Regions from separate parts of the Pseudomonas sp. Q1-7 genome, predicted to be linked through region 1. Evidence: predicted binding sites of a transcription regulator. Region 1 holds the regulator's gene; each other region holds the start of a gene.
The links. The regulator sigma-54, encoded in region 1, starts transcription at its own class of promoters, with help from an activator protein. The targets are predictions, from matches to a motif close to ANTGGCATNNANNTTGCTNT.
Positions count from the first base shown of each region.

Region 2: PJW05_RS19625 (ammonium transporter) is a predicted target of sigma-54. The motif match lies at 745-764, and genes of this name have one in related genera.
Region 3: glnK (P-II family nitrogen regulator) is a predicted target of sigma-54. The motif match lies at 3,811-3,830, and genes of this name have one in related genera.

Region 1 covers NZ_CP116304.1:1,295,099-1,301,939, forward strand. Annotated here, with positions in the region: gene tldD (metalloprotease TldD) at 1-422, shown strand, start outside; gene yjgA (ribosome biogenesis factor YjgA) at 441-962, opposite strand; gene pmbA (metalloprotease PmbA) at 1,110-2,456, shown strand; gene PJW05_RS06030 (HPr family phosphocarrier protein) at 2,802-3,074, opposite strand; gene rapZ (RNase adapter RapZ) at 3,091-3,948, opposite strand; gene ptsN (PTS IIA-like nitrogen regulatory protein PtsN) at 3,958-4,422, opposite strand; gene hpf (ribosome hibernation-promoting factor, HPF/YfiA family) at 4,436-4,744, opposite strand; gene PJW05_RS06050 (RNA polymerase factor sigma-54) at 4,829-6,325, opposite strand; gene lptB (LPS export ABC transporter ATP-binding protein) at 6,473-6,841, opposite strand, start outside.
Region 2 covers NZ_CP116304.1:4,226,062-4,232,902, reverse strand. Annotated here, with positions in the region: gene PJW05_RS19630 (FMN-binding glutamate synthase family protein) at 1-455, shown strand, start outside; gene PJW05_RS19625 (ammonium transporter) at 900-2,219, shown strand; gene PJW05_RS19620 (P-II family nitrogen regulator) at 2,231-2,569, shown strand; gene PJW05_RS19615 (DMT family transporter) at 2,646-2,987, shown strand; gene PJW05_RS19610 (hypothetical protein) at 3,090-3,269, opposite strand; gene PJW05_RS19605 (ammonium transporter) at 3,325-4,692, opposite strand; partial or broken gene PJW05_RS26860 (methyl-accepting chemotaxis protein) at 4,951-5,529, opposite strand; gene PJW05_RS19590 (DUF1989 domain-containing protein) at 6,042-6,841, opposite strand, start outside.
Region 3 covers NZ_CP116304.1:5,612,430-5,619,270, reverse strand. Annotated here, with positions in the region: gene PJW05_RS25840 (hypothetical protein) at 1-311, shown strand, start outside; gene PJW05_RS25835 (TlpA disulfide reductase family protein) at 600-1,412, opposite strand; gene PJW05_RS25830 (YifB family Mg chelatase-like AAA ATPase) at 1,822-3,318, opposite strand; gene PJW05_RS25825 (accessory factor UbiK family protein) at 3,357-3,620, opposite strand; gene glnK (P-II family nitrogen regulator) at 4,031-4,369, shown strand; gene PJW05_RS25815 (ammonium transporter) at 4,404-5,723, shown strand; gene PJW05_RS25810 (secondary thiamine-phosphate synthase enzyme YjbQ) at 5,862-6,287, shown strand; gene sutA (transcriptional regulator SutA) at 6,364-6,678, shown strand.

The sequences.
Region 1 (6,841 bases):
AGGTGGCGCGCACCGGCAACGGCCGTCGCGAGTCCTATGCGCATCTGCCGATGCCGCGCATGACCAATACCTACATGCTGGCCGGCAAGAGCGACCCGCAGGAGATCATCGCCTCGGTGGAGCGCGGCCTCTACTGCGCCAACCTTGGCGGCGGCCAGGTGGACATCACCAGCGGCAAGTTTGTCTTCTCCACCAGCGAGGCCTACCTGATCGAGAACGGCAGGATCACCGCACCGGTGAAGGGCGCCACGCTGATCGGTAACGGGCCCGAGGCCATGAGTCGGGTGTCCATGGTCGGTAACGACCTGGCGCTGGACAGTGGCGTAGGCACTTGCGGCAAGGATGGTCAGTCGGTGCCGGTAGGCGTGGGCCAGCCGACCCTGAAAATTGATGCGATCACGGTGGGAGGAACGGGGGCCTGATGGCGGCCCCGGGCAGGATCAGCGCAGGCCGCGCTTGGATTCGTCCAGGTCGCGGATGTACTTGAACACCTTGCGCGCGGCGGCTGGCGGTTTGTTGTGAGCTGCTTCGTGCTGGGCATGGCGGATCAGGCCGCGCAGGTGCTGGCGGTCGGTGTCCGGGTAGTCGGCGACGAAGCTCTCCAGGGCGGCGTCGCCACCCTCGATGAGGCGATCGCGCCAGCGCTCCAGGGCGTGGAAGCGTTCGTTATATTCGCGGGTGGAGCTGTCGAGCTGGTCGATCAGGCTGACGATGGCCTCGATGTCCTGCTCGCGCATGAGCTTGCCGATGTACTGGATGTGCCGTTTGCGGGCGACGTGGGCCTTGTGCTTCGGCGCTTCGGCCAGGGCTTTCTGCAGGGCGTCGGAGAGCGGCAGCTTGGCCAGCACGTCGGGCTTGAGGGTGGTCAGGCGCTCACCGAGCTCCTGCAGCGCGTGCAGCTCGCGTTTGACCTGGGATTTGCTCTTCTCTCCGGAGAAGTCGTCGTCGAAGAATTCAGGCATGGGGGTGGTCCAGTGGGAAACGCCGCCATGATAACCAGTCGGGGCCGCCTTGTCCGGCCCGGCTGGCACCGCCGGAGCGCGGTACGTACGGCTGGGGGGCGTCATGCTCGTCCCGCCGTGTCGAAGCATTTATGAACTGGAGTGGCTATGAGTGAAGTAGAAGTGGTCGGCCCGGAAGCATTGCCGGAACTGCAGGCGCGGGTCGAGCGCATCCTTGCCGAAGCCCGACGCCAGGGCGCCAGCGCCTGCGAAGTGGCTGTTTCAGTGGAGCAGGGACTGTCCACCACCGTTCGCCAGGGCGAGGTGGAAACGGTCGAATTCAACCGTGATCAGGGCTTCGGCATCACCCTGTACGTCGGGCAGCGCAAGGGGTCGGCCAGTACCTCTGCCAGCGGCGGGGATGCGATTCGAGAAACCGTCGCTGCAGCCCTGGCTATCGCCAGGCATGCCTCCGAGGACGAATGCGCCGGCTTGGCCGATGCGGCGCTGATGGCCCGCGACCTGCCGGAACTCGACCTCTACCATCCCTGGGCGATCACCCCGGAGCAGGCGGTGGAGCAGGCGCTGATTTGCGAAACAGCGGCGTTCGAGACTGACAAGCGCGTCAGCAAGGCTGACGGCACGACCCTCAATACCCATCAAGGCTGCCGGGTCTACGGCAACAGCCATGGCTTCGTCGGCGGCTATGCCAGCACCCGGCACAGCCTCAGCTGCGTGATGATCGCCGAGGCCCAGGGCCAGATGCAGCGCGACTACTGGTACGACGTCAGCCGCATCGGCAGCCAACTGGCCGACCCGCTCAGCATCGGCCGGCGCGCCGCCGAGCGAACAGCGGCGCGGCTGGGCGCACGCCCGGTGCCGACCTGCGAGGTGCCGGTGCTGTTCGCCGCCGAGCTGGCCACCGGCCTCTTCGGCAGCTTCCTCGGCGCCATTTCCGGCGGCAACCTGTACCGCAAGTCGTCGTTCCTCGAAGGCGCCCTGGGCCAACGGCTGTTCCCGGAATGGCTGTCCATCGACGAACGCCCGCACATTCCGCGTGCCATGGCCAGCGCGGCCTTCGACAATGACGGCCTGGCGACTTACGCCAAGCCTTTCGTCGAGAAAGGCGAACTCGTCTCCTACATCCTCGGTACCTATTCCGGGCGCAAACTGGGCCTGCCCAGCACGGCCAATGCCGGTGGTGTGCACAACCTCTTCGTCAGCCATGGCCAGGAAGACCAGGCGGCGCTGCTGCGGCGCATGGGGCGTGGCCTGCTTGTGACCGAGCTGATGGGGCAGGGGTTGAATATGGTGACCGGCGATTACTCCCGTGGAGCCGCTGGTTATTGGGTGGAGAACGGCGAGATCCAGTTCCCGGTTCAGGAGGTGACCATCGCCGGTAACCTGAAGGACATGTTCCGTCAAATTGTTGCAATCGGCAGCGATCTCGAGCTGCGCGGCAATATCCGCACCGGTTCGGTCATGATCGAACGAATGACGGTCGCCGGTAGCTGATCGATTCAATGCCTCTCGAACGCGCGCCCCCGGGCGCGTGATTCATTGCTGGCCGATGGCTGTACTTTGGGCCGGCTTGCACTGCGCTGTTACGGGTGGTCATTGCGCTTGAAATTCAAGATGATTTGAATGCTGGCGTGCCTGATCGATTCCATGATCAGTCGTTCAACGACGACTGGCGCTGACAGGCCAGGCCGCGCACTCGCTCTCGATGATTCCTGGTTTAGCTAACGCTTCATCGCCACAGCGGCAGCAACGTTCCAAGGTTGGCTCCTGCCCGCCTGGCGTGCGCGAGAGGCCTCTCCCGCCAACTGCTGGATGCTGCTGGCCGGGTGCGGCCGGCGCTCATTCGCCTTCGTCGAATTTGTTGTTGATCAGCTCGATCAGTGCATTGAGGGCGTCGTCATCCTGCTCACCCTCGGTGTGCAGATGAATGGGCGTGCCTTTGCCAGCGGCCAGCATCATTACCGCCATGATGCTCTTGCCATCCACCAGGCTCTCGGGAGAACGGCCCACGCGAATCTGGCAGGGGAAACGGCCGGCTACGCCGACGAACTTCGCCGCCGCCCGGGCGTGCAAGCCGAGCTTGTTGATGATGGTGATCTCGCAGGCGGGCATCGCGTTTCCAATCCTTCTAACTGAGGTCGCGGTGGCGAACCTGGACATTCTTCAAGCTGGGTTTCAATGCCGCGCCAAGGCGTTCCGCGATGTAGACCGAACGGTGATGTCCGCCGGTGCAGCCGATGGCAATGGTGACATAGGCGCGATTGCTGGCGGCGAAGCGCGGCAGCCATTTGTTCAAGTAGCCGAGGATATCCTGATACATCTCCTCGACGTCCGGTTGACTCGCAAGGTACTCGGCGACTGCCGGCTCCAGTCCTGAATGGTCGCGCAGCTCCGGCTTCCAGTAAGGATTGGGCAGGCAGCGCACGTCGAACACCAGGTCGGCGTCCACGGGCATGCCGCGCTTGAAACCGAAGGACTCGACCAGGAACGCGGTACCGGGTTCCGGCTGGTTCAGCAGGCGCAGCTTGATGCTGTCACGCAGCTGATAGAGGTTGAGGTGGGTGGTGTCGATCTTCAGGTCGGCGAGATCGGCAATGGGGGCCAGCAGGACTTCTTCGTCCTGGATGGCTTCGGCCAGGGAGCGATCGTTGGTGGTCAGTGGATGGCGCCGACGCGTTTCGGAGAAGCGCTTGAGCAGGGTGTCATGGTCTGCGTCGAGGTAAAGCACATCGCATTTGATGTGGCGACTGCGCGCCTCGATGAGCAGTTCGGGAAAGCGCTGCAACTGGCTGGGCAGGTTGCGCGCGTCGACGGACACGGCCACTTTGGGTTCCAGTAGCTCGGTGTGCAGCAGCGCCCGTTCGGCCAGTTCGGGAAGCAGGCCGGCGGGCAGGTTATCGATGCAGTAGAAACCGTGGTCCTCGAGAACATCGAGGGCGGTGCTTTTGCCCGATCCGGAGCGACCGCTGACGATGATCAGGCGCATGCGGGAATCCTAGCGTCCGCTCTGTACGTCCACGACCACCTGATACAGGCTGGTGCTGTCGGGAGCCTCGCGCAGGCGCTCACGCACATCGCTGCGATCGAGCATACTGGCGATCTGGCGCAGAAGTTCAAGATGTTCATCGGTAGCGGCCTCCGGGACCAGCAGGACGAACAGCAGGTCAACCGGGGCGCCGTCGATGGCGTCGAAATCGACTGGAGCATCAAGGCGCAGCACGGCGCTGATGGGCGACATGCAGCCGGTGAGGCGACAGTGGGGAATGGCAATGCCGTTGCCGAATCCGGTGGAGCCGAGCTTTTCCCGGGCTACCAGGCTTTCGAAGACATCCTGGTTGTCGAGGTCGGGAAGATCACGGGCGACCAGCTTGGCAATCTGTTCCAGTACACGTTTCTTGCTGCCACCCGGCACGTTCACCAGGGAACGGCCGGGGGTCAGGATTTGCTCGAGTCGGATCATAGAGGGGAGAGGGTCAGCGGGCAGTGGCACCCTGCTGGCGGTTCAACTGCTTTTCCTTGTGCTTGATCAATTGGCGATCGAGCTTGTCGGTGAGCAGGTCGATGGCGGCATACATGTCTTCATGCTCCGCATTGGCAACGACTTCGCCGCCGGCGATGTGCAAAGTGGCTTCGATTTTCTGTTTGAGTTTCTCGACCTGCATGATCACCTGTACGTTGGTGATTCGGTCGAAATGGCGCTCCAGACGGTCGAATTTCTCGACAACGTAGTTGCGCAGGGCGTCGGTCACATCCAGTTGATGTCCACTGATGTTGACTTGCATACCGCGTTCTCCTTATTGCCCGTGTAGAAGAGACAGGCTAACGGGCCTGCCACCGGAACACTTTGGCGTGGGTCAATATCCGCGTCACATCAGTCGCTTTCGTTCGCTGGAAGGCGCTATCCCAAGGGATTCGCGATACTTGGCTACTGTGCGACGGGCCACTTGAATGCCCTGTGCCTCCAGTAAACCAGCGATCTTGCTGTCACTCAACGGCTTTTTCGGATTTTCCGCTGCGACCAGTTTCTTGATGATGGCGCGGATCGCGGTAGACGAGCATTCGCCGCCTTCCGAAGTACTGACGTGGCTGGAGAAGAAGTACTTCAGCTCGTAGATTCCGCGGGGTGTGTGCATGTATTTCTGGGTGGTCACGCGCGAGATGGTTGACTCGTGCATGCCCACGGCTTCAGCGATGTCGTGCAGGACCAGGGGTTTCATCGCCTCTTCGCCGTATTCGAGAAAGCCGCGCTGGTGCTCGACGATCTGGGTGGCCACCTTCATCAGGGTTTCGTTGCGGCTCTGCAGGCTCTTGATGAACCAGCGCGCCTCCTGCAACTGGTTGCGCATGAAGGTGTTGTCGGCGCTGGAGTCCGCGCGGCGGACGAAGCCGGCGTAGTGAGGATTGACACGCAGGCGCGGCACGGCTTCCTGGTTCAGCTCCACCAGCCAGCGTTCGTTGTGCTTGCGAACGATGACGTCAGGTACGACGTACTCGGGCTCGCTCGCTTCGATCTGCGAGCCGGGGCGTGGATTCAGGCCCTGGATCAGTTCGATGATCTGGCGCAGCTCGTCCTCCTTGACCTTCATGCGCCGCATCAACTGGGTGTAGTCGCGGCCGCCCAGCAGGTCGAGGAAATCGCTCGCCAGTCGTTGTGCCTCGGTCAGCCATGGGGTTCCCGGGGGCAGTTGGCGCAGTTGCAGGAGCAGGCACTCGCGCAGGTCGCGGGCACCGATACCGGCGGGCTCGAACTGCTGGATTCGGTGGAGGACGACTTCGACCTCGTCCAGTTCGATACCGAGTTCGGGGTCGAAGGCATCGACGATCTCCGCCAGTGACTCCTCAAGGTAGCCGTCGCTGTTGATGCAGTCGATCAGGGTGACCGCGATCAGGCGGTCGGTATCGGACATGGGCGCCAGGTTGAGTTGCCAGAGCAGGTGGCTCTGCAGGCTCTCACCGACCGAGGTGCGCGAGGTGAAGTCCCATTCGTCGTCATCGTTGCTCGGCAGGCTGCTGGCACTGGTCTGGTAGACGTCTTCCCAGGCGGTGTCGACGGGAAGTTCGTTAGGAATGCGTTCGTGCCACTCGCCATCTTCCATGGCTTCGGCATTGGTCTCGACGCTGGACTCCTGGAAGCTGACCTCCTGGCTGCCGGGATTGGGCAACTGATCGCCTTCGGCCATGGGGTCGGAGGTGTCGAAGTCGTCGCCATCCTCCTGCCGCTCGAGCATCGGGTTCGACTCCAGCGCTTCCTGGATCTCCTGTTGGAGGTCCAGGGTGGAGAGTTGGAGCAGGCGGATGGCCTGTTGCAGCTGAGGGGTCATCGTCAGCTGCTGGCCCATCTTGAGGACTAGCGATGGTTTCATGGCAGAGGGCTTAGCACCTTATTCGCCGGCGCTCGCGCGCCATCCACTACAGGGCGCCGAGGCGCCACCAGGAAGCAAATTATATGCCTGACCTTGAAGGATTTGCCTAGCTCGCGCAAGTCGCCTTGTAGGCGCGGTCGCGCGAAACTACAGGCGGAACTCGTGGCCTAGGTAGACTTCCTTCACCAACTGATTGGCCAGGATGGCTTCCGCATTGCCTTCGGCGATCAGCTGTCCATCGCTGACGATGTAGGCGGTCTCGCAGATGTCCAGGGTCTCGCGGACGTTGTGGTCGGTGATGAGCACACCGATCCCCTTGGCCTTGAGGTGATGGATGATCTGCTTGATATCGCCCACGGAAATCGGGTCCACGCCGGCGAAGGGCTCGTCCAGCAGGATGAACTTGGGGGCGGTGGCGAGGGCGCGGGCAATCTCCACGCGACGGCGTTCGCCACCCGACAGGCTCATGCCGAGGCTGTCACGAATGTGGCTGATATGGAATTCCTGCAGCAGACT
Region 2 (6,841 bases), 2.8 Mb from region 1:
GCATGCACCGGAAAGTGCAACTGATCGTCTCGGGTGGCATCCGCAACGGCGCCGACGTGGCCAAGGCCATGGCCCTGGGCGCCGACGCGGTGGCCATCGGCACCGCCGCCCTGGTGGCCCTCGGCGACAACCATCCGCGCCTGGATGACGAGCTGAAGAAGATCGGCTCGGCCGCCGGTTACTACGACGACTGGCAGAACGGCCGCGACCCGGCCGGCATCACCACCCAGGACCCGGAGCTGTCCAAGCGCCTGGACCCGGTGGAAGCCGGCCGCCGCCTGGCCAACTACCTGCGGGTGCTGGTGCTGGAAGCCCAGACCATGGCCCGCGCCTGCGGCAAATCCCACCTGCACAACCTCGACCCCGAGGACCTGGTGGCGCTGACCGTGGAAGCCGCCGCCATGGCCCGCGTGCCGCTGGCCGGCACCAGCTGGATTCCGGGGCAGGGCTACTGATCCGTTTGCTGTGGATAACCGAGAAGGCCGGCGAGAAATCGCCGGCCTTTTTCTTTTATCCGTAGGATGGGTAGAGCGAAGCGAAACCCATCATGGCCGTGCACTACGGTATGGGTTTCGCTTCGCTCTACCCGGCCTACTGCTCGGTGCATTCTTAATTGGCAGGAAAATCAAATTCGCACCAAGAAAATGCGTTGGGTGCTGTCGCGACAAACCGCGTTGATGCGGACCCTCCAACAAACCCAATCCGATTCAACGACTTAGCAGAATCCCAAGTGGCTTGCGCCAGCTTGGCAGGCCAATTGCTTTGCCTGTAGGGAAAATAAATTGCCCTGCAGGAAGTCGAAGGTGCGGGCCCGGCCTTCCCTTGCCAGGGCGTAAAACGGCGGGTCGCACTTCCGACAGCGGCCCAGCCGAATCCCCGTCGGTTGGAGGCAACAGGCAATGATCCGGTTTTCGCATGTGGGCCGCGGTATGTTGGGCCTTTCCCTTCTGTTGGGCAGTGTCGCCGCTCTGGCGGACGAGGCTGCACCGGTGATCGACAGCGGCGACACCGCCTTCGTGGCGCTCTGCTCGCTGGTGGTGCTGCTGATGACCCTGCCGGGCCTGGCGCTGTTCTACGGCGGCATGGCGCGGACCAAGAACGTGTTGTCGATCCTCATGCAGGTGTTCTGCACGGCCTCGTTGATGTCGGTGCTGTTCGCCATCTATGGCTACAGCCTGACCTTCACCGACGGCGGTTCCCTGCAAGCGGTGATCGGTGGCTTCGACAAGTTGTTCATGGCTGGCATCACCAAGGACTCGGTCGTCGGCACCATTCCTGAGTACCTCTATTTCCTGTTCATGTTGCTGTTCGCCGCCATCACCCCGGCGATCATCGTCGGTGCCTTTGCCGAGCGCATGAAGTTCGCTGCGGTCATGGTGTTCATGGCGGTCTGGCTGACCATCAACTACCTCCCCATGGCGCACATGGCCTGGGGCGGCGGCTGGGTCTTCAATCTCGGCGTGCAAGACTTCGCCGGCGGCAACGTGGTGCACCTGAACGTGGGCATCGCCGCCCTGGTGGGCGCCTGGCTGCTGGGCCGCCGCCGCGGCTTCGGCACCCCGGCGCTTGCGCCGCACAACATGACCATGACCCTCACCGGCGGTTCGCTGCTGTGGGTGGGCTGGCTGGGTTTCTGCGGCGGTTGCGCCCTTGCCGCCAACGGCTTCGCCATGCTGGTGATGGTCAACACCATGCTCGCCAGTTGCGCCGGTGCGCTGGCCTGGATGCTGGTGGAGTGGCAGCACCGTGGTCGCCCGAGCCTGTTCGGTGCAGTCTCCGGCGCCATTGCCGGCCTGGTGGCGATCACCCCGGCCTGTGGTTACGTCGGCCCCATGGGTGCCATCCTGCTCGGCCTGATCGCCGGTCCGGTGTGCGTATGGTCGGTGGAAAAGCTCAAGCCGATGATCGGCCTGGACGACGCCTTCGACGTATTTGGCGTGCATGGCGTTGCCGGCATCCTCGGCGGACTGCTGACACCGGTGTTCGCCCTCATTTCTCTCGGTGGCCAGGGCTTCCCCGAAGGCCGTGACCTTGCCGACCAGTTGATGGTCAATGGCGGCGCCATCCTCTTCAGCATTCTCTTCTCGGCCGCGACCAGCCTGATCGCCTTCAAGGTGGCTGCAGCACTGTGCGGTGGGCTGCGCGTGGCTGAAGAGGCCGAGGTGGATGGGCTGGACCTCTCCGCCCACGGTGAAGTTGGCTACAAGTATTCGAGCTGAGGACAGCGGCCATGAAACTCATTACCGCAATCATCAAACCCTTCCGCCTGGACGATGTGCGCGAGGCGCTGACCGAGGCCGGCGTCAACGGCGTCACCGTCACCGAGGTCAAGGGCTACGGCCGGCAGAAGGGCCATTCGGAGATCTACCGGGGCGCCGAGTACGTGGTGGAGCTGTTGCCCAAGGTCAAGCTGGAGGTTGTGGTTGGCGAAGCCCTGTGCCAAGCCGCCATCGACGCCATTCTCAAGGCGGCCTGCACGGGTAAGATCGGCGACGGCAAATTGTTCGTCATGGACCTGGAAAGCGTGGTGCGGATACGCACCGGGGAACTGGGCGAAGACGCTATTTGAATGATGTGAAGTACCTCGCGCCGACGCATTGCGTCGGCGCTTGTTTTGGGTCACGGAAAAGCAGGAGCGACAAGCGATGGCATGGTTGAACGGATGGGGATTCCTGCTGTTGGCAGGGTTCTGCGAGGTGTTGTATGCGTCGATCATCCCGCGCACGGAAGGCTTTACCCGGCTCTGGCCGAGCCTCTACTGCGGGTTCTTCCTGCTGCTCAGCATCTACCTGCTGAGTCTTTCGGTGCGCGTGCTACCCCTGGGCCTGGCATATGCCGTGTGGGTGGGCATCGGCACCCTCGGCACCGTGGCCTACGGCACCCTGTTTATGGGCGAGCAGTTGGGCGTGCTGAAGGGCCTGTGCCTGGCGATGATCATCGGTGGGATAGTCGGGCTGAAGCTGGTGAGCGAGGCGCAGGTGGCGTAGGACGGCGGGAATACGTGGTCCGTGCGTTACTTCGGGATCGATTTCGATACTTCTGGCGAGAGTCACCCCTCTCCCTTCAGGGAGAGGGGTCGGGGGAGAGGGCTATTTCAACTTCGGCAGCTTGTCGTCCGGCAGGTCGTAGCTGTGCTTCTCGTGGATGAAGGTGGCCGCCAGGGCGTAGAGGGTGACGGCGATCACCACGACTGTGACGGCGGCGAGCACGGTGGGGTTGTTGGCGAAGGTGAAGACGGCGCTGGCGCCTTCGTAGGTGCTGATGCTCATTCGAATGCTCCTGTTCTGAAGTCATGCGCCGCCGGGAGCGGCGCAGCGAAGGCCGTCAGGCCGGTTTGCTTTCCACCACCAGGGTGGCTTCCACGCTGCCGTTCGGCTTCACCGTCTCGCCGTAGATGGCGGTCCATTCCGGGTAGGCCTGGGCCGGGACTTCGGTGAGGTCGAGACCGCGTTCTTCCGCGTGGGCCGGGACCCGCAGCACGCCGGCCTTTTTCAGCGCATAGGAAATGAGGTAGCCGGGGATGAAGCCAAGGCTCGCCATCACCACGGCGCCACCCAGTTGGCCGAGGAAGCTGATCTCGGCCATGCCGTTGACGTTCGGGTAGCCGGCGAGGAACACGCCGCTGAGCACCAGGCCGGCGAAGCCACCGAAGCCGTGCACGGCGAAGGCGCCCACGGCGTCGTCCAGGCGCATTTTCAGCAGCAGGTTGTGCACCAGCGGCGCCACGGCCGCCACGCCCATGCCGATCAGGTAGGCCAGCCCGGGGTGGTAGAGGTCCAGGCCCGGTGCCACGGAGATGATGCCCACCAGGCCGCCGGACATCATCCAGAAGGGCTCGCGGGTGGTCAGGTAGGCGCCGATCAGGCCGCCGGCAAAGCCCATCAGGGTGTTGAAGGCGAACGCCGAGAGGGTGGTGGGGGCGCCGTAGATGTTGATCCACTGGGCGCCGGAGTTGTAGATGATGCAGCCGCCGAGGAAGCCGAAGAAGCCGACGATGATCAGCATCAGGCCCACCACGCTCATCGGCATGCTGTGGCCGACGATGGCGTTGGCGCTGCCGTCGGGGTTGAACCGGCCGATTCGCGCGCCGAGGTTGATCACCACCGCCAGGGCGAAGAAGCCGGCGATCATGTGCACCACGCCGGCGGCGCCGACGTCATGGTAGCCCCACTGCACGGTCAGCCAGCCTTCCGGGTGCCAGCCCCAGGCGGCGCCGAACAGCCAGAGCACCGAGCCGAGGAGAATGGTCATGACGATGAAGGCGCTCATCCGCGCCCGTTCGATGATGGCGCCGGAGAGGATCGAGCCGGTGGTGGCGGCGAACAGGGCAAAGGCGCCCCAGAAGATACCGGTGGCGTTGTCCTTGATGTTCGGGCCCATGGCCTGGCTCCAGGGCATGGCGTTCATCAGGGCGTCCATGCGCGGCACCAGGCCGTCGGGGAAGGCGTTGTAGATGGCCCAGCCGAAGAGGAAGAAGGTCGGCACGATGAAGCCGAAGGCGAGGATGTTTTTCACCCCGGCGGCCAAGGCGTTCTTAAGGCGCGAGGCGCCTATCTCGTAGGACAGGAAGCCGGCATGGATCAGGATCATCAGGGCGATGCACCACCAGTAGAAAATCTCCATGTTCAACGTGTTGGTCATCTCGATCAGGCCCTGCAACTCCTCCAGGGTCAGTGTCTTCTGTTCTTCCATCACTCAATCCTCGATACGAATTCGTTGGAGTAGCGTTGGTAGGCAGATCGAATCGAAAGCACGCCGTGGGGCTTCTTGTTTTTATTTCCATGCAAGAAAAGTGCGTCCTGAGAAAGGCAATCCCTGTGCCAGTCCATGGCATCGCGATCTCCGCCACGCAGGGTACCCACGGTGCCCCCTACTGGCTGGGAAATGCCCTGTTTGTAGTCATCCTCCCGGCACGGTGCCTGAAATTGGGTCGAAACCTCAGCGTTGTTGCTGCAGCATCGCCTGGATCTGCTGCACCGACTCCTGGGTTCGCCGTGCCAGGTTGCGCACCTCGTCGGCCACCACGGCGAAGCCCCGTCCCTGCTCGCCAGCGCGGGCTGCTTCGATGGCGGCGTTGAGGGCCAGCAGGTTGGTCTGCTCGGCGATGCCCCGAATCACCCCGGCCACCTGGGCGATCTGCCCGTAGGTGGTCTGGATGCTCGCTTGTTCCCTTTCATGCAGGCTGGCGGCGGTCTTCTCGTCGCTGATCTCGCGCACTGCGCCGGTGACGTAGAGCAGGCGGCCGCGATTGTCGCGCAGGCAGCGGCCCCGTTCGCGGAACCAGACTTCGCCACGGGTCTTGTGGCGCATGCGGTATTCGACGGCGTAGGACCCATCGCCGCTGCTATCCACCATCGAGGCGTTGAAGGTCTTCATGACGGCCTTCAGGTCTTCGGCATTGACCACGCCGAAGTAGCTGTCCCAGCCATCGGGAAACTCCGCGCGGCTGTATCCGATGAGCTCGCGGAACTGCTCGGACCAGCGGATCAGGTTCTGCGGGTGATCCGGGTCGCCGTTTACCACGTTCATCGCCCAGCAGCCCTCGGTCAGGGTGCGCTTGGTCAGCTCCCAGACCTCGCGCTCTTCATCCCATTTCAACTGTTCGGCCTGCAAGGTGGCGAGGCGCGCTTGCACGGCCTCCAGATCACCGCGTAGCTGCGCATTCTGCTTCTCTGACTGAGCCAGGCGGTGAGTCAGTTCGGCGAACTCTTCGCTGCTGCACGCTGGCGGAGCCTGGTGCTCGGCGTGTTCGCGGATGCGTTGCAGCTCATGCCAGTCCCGTTGCAGTTTCTCCAGTCTGCTGAGCAAGCGGGGCTGGCGTTGCAGGGGCGGGGGGGCACTGACCGCTCCGGGGGCGTTGGACAGTTGGTCGAGCCACTGACTGAGCTCGTTGGCCAGGTTGCTGGAGGCGTTGCTGAACCACATCGGCCGAATCTCCTTGTCTGGTGTAATGAACCTGTAGGAACGAGCGCTGCTCGCGAGCGAAGCTCGCCCCTGCAGTTGCTGCTTCTTCCCTAGCAAACTCCTCTCCAGTTCACGCATTAGCCACGCACGCGAGTCTTCTCCGGGTCATAGGCCACGGTGCCGCTGCCGACGATGGCGCGGATGCGTTTCTGCTGGCCATCCAGCTTCCCGATCTCCACCACCGTGCCAGGTTCGCAGTAGCTGATATCGAGCCGGCAGAGGGCGATGTTCTTGCCCAGCACGGGCGAGCGCGTGGCGCTGGTGATGACCCCGACTTGAGTGCGGCCGACGTTCACGCAATCGCCGTGGGCGGCCGGCTCATTGCCGTCCAGTTCCAGCCCCACCAGCTTCTGTCGCGGATGGGCGCTGCGGCGTAGCAGCGCTTCCTTGCCGATGAAGTCAGCCTGCTTGGTCTTCAGCGGTACGCAGAAGCCGATGCCGGCTTCGAAGGGATCGGTCTGGTCGCTGAACTCGTAGCCGGCGAAGATCAGCCCGGCCTCGATACGCAGCATGTCCAGCGCATGCAGGCCCAGCGCTACCAGGCCCAGCGGTTCCCCGAGCTGCCAGAGGCGCTGCCACACCTGCATGGCGTCACTCGGGTGACACCAGATTTCGTAGCCCAGCTCGCCGGTGTAGCCCGTGCGCGACACCATCAGCGGTGGGCCGTTGTAGTCGTCGAGGCGCCCAACGAGGAAGCGGAACCAGCCAAGGTCCGCAAGCGCGGGCTGGGTGCCGGGCGTCCAGATCATCTCCTTCAGCAGCGCGCGGGCGAGGGGACCTTGCACCGCGATGTTGTGGATCTGCTCCGACGCACTCTTGATCCACACCTTCATGCCCAGTTTGGCGGCTTGCTCGCGCAGCCAGTCGCCGGCGTAGT
Region 3 (6,841 bases), 1.5 Mb from region 1:
GCTTACGGATTTGTAGGGCAATTCATACAGCAGGCCAAATTGCAATTCATGGCGCGGGAGAGTCCGCTGCGTTCGTCTATATAAAGACAGGCAGCCCGCGCGCGACGGTATTTGAATTGATTCTTATGTGTTGTCTGGCCGGCTTATCGCGGCGGGCCTCTGCTAGAGCGACTTTTGCGGGGCTTGCGATGTTTTTAGGTTTTCTGGGAGTTGTGGGTGAACTTCATTATGAAGAAGGGGTTCTTTCTTCATTGATTCGCGTCATTGCATTGCGAGAGTCTGCTCTTATTGGTGGTTGCCAATCGGGCTGAAGTTCTGGTTGTAGGAAATTTCATGAAGTTTGTGAGGTCAGGTCTTATGTGTGCTCAACGCCTCATTAATTGATATCACGGCCCGTGATAAAGAGGGTGAAAGTTTCCACCACAGTTGCGCAGGTAGGCGCTCAGCGGCCAAACCGCGCTGTTCCGGCAGATGGCGGACGCTCATGGTTGTCATGCCTTCCGGCATGCGACTCGGGATCGGTTGGCAGTTTGGCGAACTGCCGTGAAGTAAGTGATCGCGTACAGCGCCTTATCCGGCGCGGCCCCGCTCGATGTGCCTCAGGGCTGTTTATCGGCCAGTTGCCGCAGGCCATGGGTGAGGCTGGCGCTGGAAAGCTCCCCCATGTGGCTGTGCTGTAGCCGGCCGTCCGGGTCATAGAAGAGCGTGGTGGGCAGGCCGAAGGAACCTGTGGCCTGGCCCAGTCGGTTGCCGCTGTCCAGCAGCACGCCGCTGGGGGCCAGGCCTTGTCCGGTGAGGTAGCGGGTCACCACGTCGGCGTATTCGCCCTGGTTGACCAGCAGGAAGCGCACGTCCGGATGGGCCTTTTGCGCGGCCTCCAGCACGGGCATTTCGCGGCGGCACGGCGGGCACCAGGTGGCCCAGAGATTGATCACCAGCGGGCGGCCGTCCAGCTCACGCAGCGCCACCGGCCGACCTTGCAGGTCCATCAGGCTCAGTGCCGGAAGTTCCCGACTGCGCTCCAGCGCCGAGACCATCGCCTGGGCGCCTCCCCACAGGCCGCCACCCACCAGCAGGGCGATGGCCAGCGAATGGCGAAGGCCCGGATTGCGCCAGGCGAGCCCGGCGCCCACCAGGGCCGCGACGACCAGTCCCGGCCAGGGCAGGAAACCGCCGTCACGGATATCCACAAGGCTCAGCGGCGCCGCGCTGTAGTGCTCGAAGTAGTTCCCGGCGAAAGCCAGTCGCGCCGCCAGCAGGCCGCTTATCAGCATGGCGAACAGCGCTCCCTCGGGATTGGCCTTGCGCTTGCGGCCGGCCAGCCAGCCCGCGAACAGGGCCGCGAAGAAGCCGAGGTAAAGCAGCGCGTGCTGGGTGGGGATGGCGAATGGGCCGAGGTTGAGGCTGGTCATGCCGGACTCCGGGAAACGAGGCGGCAAGTATCGCAGCCCGACGCCGGTGCGGCGCGGCCGGGCTGTGGATAAATGTTTCCGTTCGCAGCCGTCAACGCACAAGGGGCAGGTGGTTCTCGTATTGGTCGAGGAGGTCGCCGATCACACCCTCGTGGTTGGCGAAGCGCGGCAGGACGTAGAGCCGGCTGGCGTTTTGCGGGATTCAGGACGGAATCTGCCCGAACAGCGCCTGGGCCCGGTTGCGGGCCGGGGCGCTATCGAGCACCGCGGAGCGGAAGAGAGCCGGCGGGTTGAGGGTGTATCGCGACGACTGAATATTGGGTAGCTCTATTGCGGCCGAAGTCTTGATAGCTTTATTTGCTTGTCGAACGCGGCACTCCCCTGCCTGCGGGGCGTGGGCTGCGCCTGCTCAAGGCTGGGGCTCGGGCCGATATTGCAGGGCTTCTCCCAGGTGATGGCGGGCGATCCGCTCGACCTGCTCCAGGTCGGCCAGGGTGCGCGCCACTTTAAGCAGTCGATGGGCGGCGCGCAGGGACAGGTTGAGGCGTTCGCAGGCCTGTTCCAGCCAGAGGCGGTCGGCGCTGGCCAGGGCGCAATGCTGGCGCAGGCCCTTGAGGTCGAGGAAGGCATTGGCGCAGCCCTGGCGCTGGAGCTGCACACGCCGCGCCCGCGCCACTTCGGCGGCCGCTTCCGCGCTGCCGGGGCCGGTACTGGCGGGCGGCTCCAGGGCGGTGGCTTCGCGGGCGACGGTCAGGTGCAGGTCGATGCGATCCAGCAGCGGGCCAGACAGCCTGGTGCGGTAGCGCTGGATCTGCTCCGGGGTGCAGCGGCAGCGTCCGCCGGGGTCGCCGAGATATCCACAGGGGCAGGGGTTCATGGCCGCGACCAGTTGGAAGCGCGCAGGGAAACGCACCTTGTCATGGGCACGGGCGATGACGATTTCGCCGCTTTCCAGGGGTTCGCGAAGAACTTCCAGCACCTTGCGATCGAACTCCGGCAATTCGTCGAGGAACAGAACACCCTGGTGGGCCAGGGTGATCTCGCCGGGTTTTGGGCGACTGCCGCCGCCCACCAGCGCGGCGCCGGAGGCGCTGTGATGCGGCTGCCGGAACGGCCGTTGCGGCCAGGCCTGCAACGGTGCGTGGCTGGCCACCGAATGGATGGCGGCCACTTCCAGGGCTTCCTGTTCTTCCAGGGGCGGCAGCAGGCCGGGCAAACGGCTGGCGAGCAGGGTCTTGCCGGTGCCCGGCGGCCCGCAGAACAGCAGGTTGTGGGAGCCGGCCGCGGCGACCAGCAGGGCACGCTTGGCGGCGGCCTGGCCCTGGACGTCGGCCAGGTCGGGGTAGGGCGGGCGTTCCTGCAGCAGACCCGTCGCGGCGTAGGGGGCCAGGGGCGTGTGCCCGGCGAAGTGCGCGGTCAGTTCCAGCAGGTGCCCGGCGGCCAGCACCTTCAGGCCACTGGCCAGGCTGGCCTCCTCGGCATTTTCCCGTGGCACCACCAGGGTGCGCCCGGCGGCGCGTGCGGCCAGTGCGGCGGGCAGTACGCCCTGCACCGGGCGCAGGGCGCCGGAGAGGGCCAGCTCGCCCAGGCATTCGATCTCTTCCAGGGCGCTGGCCGGCAGTTGGCCGCTGGCGGCGAGCACGCCGAGGGCGATGGCGAGGTCGAAGCGACCGCCATCCTTGGGCAGGTCCGCCGGGGCGAGGTTGAGGGTGATGCGGCGGGGTGGGAAGTCGAAACCGCTGTTCTGGATCGCGCTGCGCACGCGGTCCTTGCTCTCTTTCACGGCGGTCTCCGGCAGGCCCACGAGGGTCAGGGACGGCAAACCGTTGGCGAGGTGGGCTTCGACGGTCACGGCAGGGGCTTCGACGCCGACCTGCGCGCGACTGTGGACGATGGCCAGGGACATTGATCACTCCTTGATCGGTCCGCCGGGCCGGAGCGGGATCACTCCGCCGGCGGCGGGTTCAGCTTGGCTTCCAGTTCCGCAACCTTTGCCTCCAGCGCTTCCAGGCGCGCGCGGGTACGGGCGAGGACCACCATCTGGCTGTCGAACTCGTCGCGGCTGACCAGGTCGAGCTTGCCGAAGGCACTCTGCAGCAGCGCCTTGAACTGGGTCTCGACTTCAGCGCGGGGCAGCGGACTGTCGCTGCTGAACAGGCGCGAGGCCGTGGAGGCGAGGGTATCGAGCAGGGCTTTGGGCGGCAGCATGGTGGGTATCCGTCAGTGAATGGGCGGAGTCTATCACGGGGTTTCCGCGTGTCGGGCCGCGCAGGTTGCACACTTTTTGAGCGGCGCCCTGGGGCGTTGCGCACCGATTTGGTGCGATAGAGGGGCCGGGACCCCTGTGCCGAAACGGTACCAGGCCTCTATCTGCTTGAAAAAACGCACTTTGTCCGGAGCTGGCAAGATTTCTGCTTGGAGCTGGGTGACGCATGCACCGATGCAGTTCCGGTGCACCGGGCGAGGCGGGGGAGTGTTTCGCCAGAAGCGGTTGGTTGGCGTCGGGGGTGCCGTGCGTGGGCGGGCCGACGCGTTACAAAAGCCAGACACTGCGCTTAGACTTGAGCCGGGTTCGCGTTTTCCCTGGGGCAAGTCAACCAAACACGGGAGAGAGTTTCATGAAGCTAGTCACCGCCATCATCAAGCCTTTCAAGCTCGACGACGTGCGCGAGTCGTTGTCGGAGATCGGCGTGCAGGGCATTACGGTCACCGAGGTCAAGGGCTTCGGGCGGCAAAAGGGCCACACCGAGCTGTACCGTGGCGCTGAGTACGTTGTCGATTTCCTGCCGAAGGTGAAGATCGACGTCGCCATCGCCGACGATCAACTGGACCGCGTGATCGAGGCCATCACCAAGGCAGCCAATACCGGCAAGATCGGTGACGGCAAGATTTTCGTCGTCAATCTGGAACAGGCTATCCGTATCCGTACCGGCGAAACCGGCACAGACGCGATCTAAGCCGCCGAACCCCAACGCCCCAGGAGAAAACAACATGACTCTGCGTAAAGCCGCAGGGCTAGGAGCCCTTTTGTCCCTCGTTACCCCCGGCCTGGCCATGGCCGCCGACGAGGTTGCGCTGAACAGCGGTGACACGGCGTGGATGCTGACCGCTACCGCGCTGGTGCTGTTCATGACCATTCCCGGCCTGGCGCTGTTCTACGGCGGCATGGTGCGTTCCAAGAACGTTCTGTCGGTGATGATGCAGTGCTTCGCCATCACTGGCCTGATCAGCATCCTCTGGGTGCTCTACGGCTACAGCCTGGCGTTCGATACCACCGGCATGGAGAAGGGGGTAGTCAACTTCAGCTCCTTCTTCGGTGGCTTCTCCAAGGCCTTCCTCAGCGGTGTGGGTGTGGACAGCCTCGTAGCGGCGTTCCCCGAGAGCGTGTTCATCACCTTCCAGATGACCTTCGCCATCATCACCCCGGCCCTGATCGTGGGTGCGTTCGCCGAGCGCATGAAATTCTCCGCCATGCTGATCTTCATGGCCGTCTGGTTCACCCTGGTCTATGCGCCCATCGCCCACATGGTGTGGAGCGGCGACGGCGCCCTGATGTGGGACTGGGGCGTGCTGGACTTCGCCGGTGGCACCGTGGTGCACATCAACGCCGGTGTGGCCGGTCTGGTGGCTTGCCTGGTGCTGGGCAAGCGCAAGGGCTATCCGACCACCCCGATGGCTCCGCACAACCTGGGTTACACCCTGGTCGGCGCCGCCATGCTGTGGATCGGCTGGTTCGGCTTCAACGCCGGCTCCGCCATCGCCGCCAACGGCACCGCTGGCATGGCCATGCTGGTGACCCAGATCGCCACCGCCGCCGCGGCCCTGAGCTGGATGTTCGCCGAGTGGCTGACCCACGGTAAGCCGAGCGCCCTGGGTATCGCCTCCGGTGTGGTCGCCGGCCTGGTTGCGATCACTCCGGCTGCCGGCACCGTCGGCCCGATGGGGGCGCTGATCATCGGCCTGGTCGCCGGCGTGATCTGCTACTTCTGCGCCACCAGCCTGAAGCGCAAGCTGGGCTACGACGACTCCCTGGACGCCTTCGGCGTGCACGGCATCGGCGGCATCGTCGGCGCCCTGCTGACCGGTATCTTCGCCGCGCCGGCCCTGGGTGGCTTCGGCAGCGTGGACGACATCGGCGCCCAGTTCTTCATCCAGCTCAAGGGCGTGGTCGTGACCGTGGTCTACACCGGTATCGTGACCTTCGTGATCCTGAAGGTGCTGGACGTGGTCATGGGCCTGCGTGTCAACGAAGAGGAAGAGACTGTCGGCCTCGACCTGGCCCAGCACAACGAGCGCGGCTACAACCTCTGATCCCGATGAATTCCCCGCTCGGCAGTTGCCGGCGGGGATGTCGGTGGAAAAGCCGAAAAGGGCGCCGCAAGGCGCCCTTTGCTTTTTCATCGGCCGCGCTAGAATGCCGCCCGTACGAGCCGAGACAGGTAGTGGCGGATGTGGCGGCAGACCCTGATCACCTTGCGTCCGAGGCCGCGTGGCTTCCATCTGGTCACCGCGGAAATCCTCGCAGCGTTGCCGGAACTGCGGCGTTACCGCGTCGGTCTGTTGCACCTCTGGCTGCAGCACACGTCGGCTTCCCTGACGGTGAATGAGAACGCCGACCCGGCCGTGCGGCGGGACTTCGAGCGGTTCTTCAATCGCCTGGTGCCCCAGGGTGAAAGCGACTATGAACATGATGATGAAGGGCCGGACGATCTGCCCGCGCACTTCAAGGGCAGTCTGCTGGGCTGCCAGGTGAGCCTGCCGGTCCGCGACGGACAACTGGCAATGGGCACCTGGCAAGGTATCTACCTGGGGGAACACCGCGACCAGGGCGGTGCCCGCCGGGTGTTGGCGACCTTGCACGGCGAGTCGCCCTGAATTTTTTCCGGCAGCGTTAGAAAGCTGGCGCAGCTGGGCTATAACTAACCTGCTTTGGCAAGGCATGAGGTAGAACATGAGCGACGAAGAACTGGAACAAGACGAGCTGGAATCGGCCGACGAGGACGAAGGCGAGGAACTGGCTGCAGCCGATGATTCCGACAGCGACGACGATGGCGAGGCCGCCGCCCCTGCGGGCAAGAAGGCCAAGGCCGCCGTCGAGGTCGAGGAGATGCCCAGCATCGAGGCCAAGCAGAAAGAGCGTGATGCCCTGGCCAAGGCCATGGAAGAGTTCCTGGCCCGTGGTGGCAAAGTGCAGGAGGTCGAGCCCAACGTGGTAGCCGACCCGCCAAAGAAGCCGGACAGCAAGTACGGCAGCCGCCCCATCTGAGGCCGGCACCCGTCGAAGAAGCCCGCCATTGGCGGGCTTTTTCATGGGCGATGGACACGGGATGGGGAGGACTCTTGCGGGAGCGAATTCATTCGTGATTGAAATCGCTCCAATGCCGAGCCAGGCGTAGGGTGGGTGTCGCCTTTACGCCCACCCATCGAGA